One region of the Dactylosporangium sp. NPDC051485 genome, then DNA from elsewhere that is predicted to be linked to it. Evidence: riboswitches for the same ligand, from Rfam matches in the RefSeq annotation. Region 1 holds a riboswitch; the other holds the start of a gene.
What was found. A riboswitch is a leader RNA that binds a small molecule or an ion and turns the genes downstream of it on or off. The one in region 1 is predicted to bind cyclic di-AMP.
Positions count from the first base shown of each region.

Region 1 (2,191 bases):
TTCGTAGTTGGGCAGGATGACCACCCTCCGCCCGACCAGCTGCCTGCCCGCGCCCACGCCGGCGTCGACCACCCGCCCGACGCCCTCGCCACCGAGCGGGCTCGGCAGCGGCGGCCGCACCCCGTAGTCGCCCCGCACGAGCAGGAAGTCGGACGGGTTGACCGGCGCGGCCTCCATCTCGACCAGGATGTCGTCGGTCCCCAGCACCGGATCGGACGACGGCTCCAGTGATACGGATTCCCGCGGATCGCCGTACGACGTGACGAGCAGCTGCGACATGAGATCCCCCGGATCAGCGGCGTGCTACGTCGGCGGCATATGCCCCGGCGGCGCCGCATCATGCGGTGGGGGCGCGACGATTCCGGCGTGCGCTCGCTTCTGGGCTTCGAGGACGGGCATCGCCGTGCCGGATGGCCCGGGCGCCCGCCGTGCGCATGGGCTCCAGCGGGGCCCGCCCCGCCGGCTCACGGCGCGACGGCGGGCCTGCTCCGCCTCGGTGAGTGGGCCCGCCGGCTCACGGTGCGACGGTGGCAACGACCTGCTCGGCGAGCGCCTGCCACTTGGCGTAGGCGTCCGGGTACGCCGACACCTGGACCGTCTGCGCCGCCACGGTCACCGCCATCTGCTCCCAGCCGTCGACCTTGACGAGTGCGGCGTAGAAGCGGCGTGCGGCCTCCGCCGGGTTCATCAGCTCGGCGACGGTGCCCCAGCTCGGCCGCTGCTGGAACAGCCCGACCGAGTCGTGGTCGCTGCCCACGCCCTCGTTGGGCAGGTTGAGCGATTCGGGAACGTTGGGGTTGGCGAGGTTGTGCAGGTGGCTTTCCTGCAGCGCGGTGGCGATCGCCACGACGTACGCGCGGTTCGGCAGCTTCTGTTCCTGCCCGGTGCGGACGATCGTGACGGCGTTCTTCATCTCGGCCTGGGTCAGCCCGCCGACCGGGGCGATGACCGTTGGCGCCGGCGCGGGTTTTGCCGGCGCGGCGGTGGTCGTGTTCGGCGGCGCCGGCACGGCAGTGCCCGCCGGTGACGGCTGCTGGCCACCGCTCGCCGATGCCGATGGTTGCCCGCTGGGCGTGTCGCCGGTGCGCTGCTCGCCGCGGGACGCGCGGCGCTCGGCGTCCGCCACCCGGTCGTCCTCGCGCTGCGCGGACGGTCCGGACTGCGCCACGGGCTGTGAGCGACCGCCGTGCGAGAACACCAGCAGCAGCGCGCCGATGACGGCGAACGCGATGACGGCGCAGGCTGAGGACAGGCCGAGGTGCCAGCGGACGGCCGAGTGACGGCCGCGCCGTTCACGTCGCAGGTGCCGCGGCCCGCCGTTCCTATCGGCCGGCACGGATGCTCCTCCCGGCCGGGAATTGGTTGGGTCGCGTGGGGTACTGCACGGAAACCTCGACAGACTGCATCGCCGGCCCGCGCGTCGCAGGGCCGGTACGGAACGAGGGGTCGCGCCATCGACCGTCCACTGGGGACGGTGCTGGTCGCGGATCTGTGGCCGGGGCCGGCGTGTGGCCCCCGGACGGTTAGTCGCAGCGGCCGCGTCGCCGGCCGGCGGGGCGCTGTGCCGAGGTATGGCGCCGTCCGATGGTCTGCATGCGCTGCTCCTTCCGGTGCCGCCTACCGGGTTAGCTGACGGATTCGGGCGGGAGGATCGCCCTACCGCACGGCACGTGGCCGCACGGATTCACCCCAGTGGCTTTTGGGTCCCCGGCTCGTTCGAGCGCGACTCGGCGGGCCGCCGCGTCGTCACCCGGAACGGTGACAATCAGCGGCGAGCCCCATGACCATAGCCGCTTCGGACACGCAGGTGAACCCCTCGATCAGAACTGCCGAGGGGCCGCTAGCACCCCGGCGACCTGCGACTTTGCGGCGAAAGTGACGCACGTCGACGCGGTCAGGCGGCAGCGCCTCGGCGTCGTGGGGGGCATGAAGAGACAGCGCCCGAGGGCGGGACGTCTCACGCCCGGGGCGCGGCGGACGGGCACGGGGCCCCGGAGACCTGTCTGGTGACGGAACGGGCGCTGGTGGCGGCGGGCGGCCTCAGAACGGTACGGCGGTCGCCAGCAGGCCGGTCGCTAGCAGGCCGGTGGCCAGCAGGCCGGTGGCCTCGCCGCGCCCGGAGACCCGGCGGCAGAAGTCCAGCGCGTCCAGCGTGATCCGTTCGCCGCCGGTGCCCCACACGCCGCCGGCC
Region 1 covers NZ_JBFAZW010000194.1:6,934-9,124, reverse strand. Annotated here, with positions in the region: gene AB0M46_RS49785 (zinc-dependent alcohol dehydrogenase family protein) at 1-279, opposite strand, end outside; gene AB0M46_RS49780 (hypothetical protein) at 515-1,336, opposite strand; cyclic di-AMP (ydaO/yuaA leader) riboswitch at 1,600-1,743, opposite strand; gene AB0M46_RS49775 (maleylpyruvate isomerase family mycothiol-dependent enzyme) at 2,041-2,191, opposite strand, start outside.

Region 2 (2,191 bases), on a different contig from region 1:
GCGATCCCCGCTGGGGGCGCCAGGCCGAGGCGTCGGCGAGCTGGAAGCGCAGCTGCGGCGACCGGAACCGCTCCGCCGCCGCGATCATGTCCGGCGAGGAGTCGAGGCCGAGGACGGCCGCGTCGGGCCAGCGCTCGGCGAGGGTGGCGGTCATGTCGCCCGGCCCGCAGCCGATGTCGGCCACGGCGACCGCCGCGGTGGTCGGGATGCGCGCGACGAGTTCGTGGAAGGGCCGCGCCCGCTCCTCGGCGAAGCGGTTGTACTGCCCCGGATCCCAAGACGCCATGCCCTCCATCATGAAGGGCATGGCGTCTTGGCGAAGCGGGTGGGGGAGCGCTACTGCGGGCGCGCCCAGCCGTACACGCTGTCCACGGTGGCCGAGGCGTACTGCACGACCGTGCCGGTGTGCGGCGCGTGGATGATCGACTTGTTCCCGACGTAGATCCCGACGTGGCCAAGGCCGTTGTAGAAGATCAGGTCGCCCGGTTCCAGTGTGTCGAACGGAAGCGTGCTCGTCCTGTAGTGCGCTGTGATCTCCGAGAACTGGCGCGACGCCTGGTGCGTGAGGCTCACGCCCGCGGCCTTCCAGGCGGCCATGGTCAGACCCGAACAGTCGTAGCTGTTCGGTCCGGCGGAGCCGAACACGTACGGCTTGCCCAGCTGCGCCTTGGCGAATGCCACGGCGGCGCCGGCCCTGCCGGAGGCGGGGGGCAGGGTGCCCGGGTTGTACGACGGCGGGTTGACCTTCTTGGAGCCCGCGGCGACGGCCTTCTTCTGCAGATCCTGCAGCTTCTTGATGTCGCCCTCGATCACCTTGCGCTTGCTCTCGATGTCCGACTTCTGCGTGGTCTGCGCGGCCAGCAGCTCGTCGAGCTGCTTCTTCTCGTCGTCGTACTTGCTCTTGGCGTTGCGGTAGTTCTCGATGTCCTTCTGCTGGGTGTGCGTGATCTGTTGCAGCATGGACATCTGATCCATGAGGGAGCCCGTGTCGCTGGCGTTGAGGATGGCCGAGATGGCCTGCATGTTGCCGGCCGTCTTGAATTGCGCGATCGCGAACTGCTCGACGTTGGCGCTGGTCTCGTCGACCCCGTCCTGCAGCGGCTTGAGCTTCGCCTGCAGCTCGGCCGCCTTGGCCTGGGTGGTCGCCAGGTCGGCGTTGATGCCGTTCCAGGCCTCGATTGTGGCCTCGAGGTCCTGATTCGACTTGTCGAGCTGGGCCTCGATCTCGGCGAGCGTGGGATCGGCGTGCGCGACCGTGCTCGGTGCGAGCACCGCGAGCATCACGAACCCGAGCAGGAGGGTTCGCAGCATCGACCGGTGGGCACGGTGTCCAGTGGACAAGGAAGGATGACCCTTCTTCACCGACTACCGCCTACCGGGTTAGCTGACGGGTTCGGGCGGGAAGAAAAAACGCCCTACCGCAGTGCGCTGCGGATTCACCCCACGAACACTCTGGGTCCCCGGTTCGATCACGCGCCGTCGATGTCTCTGCCCGGCGCGCCGAACTCGATTCGGCGGCGCTTGCCCGGCGTCATCCGGGGTGGATGACGGACTGCCGAGCAGGCCAGAGCCTAACTTAACGTGATCATTCGCCGGGTGGAAGCCGTGTGTCCTCATCGATCGGTAATGCATGGAAAAGTCCGTATTACCGGGGGTTGGTCGCGCGTACCGCACAGTGACAGTTGGTCGCCGGAGGCATCGACAAGGTGCGAAGGGTTCCGGGGCCGGGTGCGCGCCCGGCCCCGGGCCTCACTTCAATTCGTGGGCGATCTGGCGCATGAGGTCGGCCGAGGACTCCGCCGGCAGGGCACGCTCGCGCAGCCGCTCCAGGTTCCTGCGGTACGTGGCGATGAGCTCCGGCTCCTCCCACAGCAGTTGCTGGCGGTAGAGCACGCCGTCGTCGGCGCCGAACTCCAGCAGCGTGAAGTCGCCCTCCCAGCCGGGGTGGTACCCGGCGTTGAGCGCGATCACCCGCACATCGGCGTACGGGCGCTGGGCGAACTCGATCGCATGCTCCAGCTGGTCGACCAGCAGTGCCTCGTCGCCGGGGACGGGGCCGCGGCGCAGCACCGACTCGTCCAGGAACAGCTCCACGCGGGGCGGCTCCTCCCGGCCGAACAGCTCCTCCTGGCGCCGGGCGTGGAACTCGACCCGCCGCTCGGCCAGCGGAGACTCCACGTCGCTGGTGGCG
Region 2 covers NZ_JBFAZW010000120.1:26,954-29,144, forward strand. Annotated here, with positions in the region: gene AB0M46_RS43150 (methyltransferase domain-containing protein) at 1-286, opposite strand, end outside; gene AB0M46_RS43155 (NlpC/P60 family protein) at 337-1,311, opposite strand; cyclic di-AMP (ydaO/yuaA leader) riboswitch at 1,355-1,527, opposite strand; gene AB0M46_RS43160 (DUF5753 domain-containing protein) at 1,750-2,191, opposite strand, start outside.
Region 2: it holds a riboswitch for cyclic di-AMP, as region 1 does, so the genes downstream of both, AB0M46_RS43155 (NlpC/P60 family protein) here and AB0M46_RS49780 (hypothetical protein) in region 1, are expected to answer to the same signal.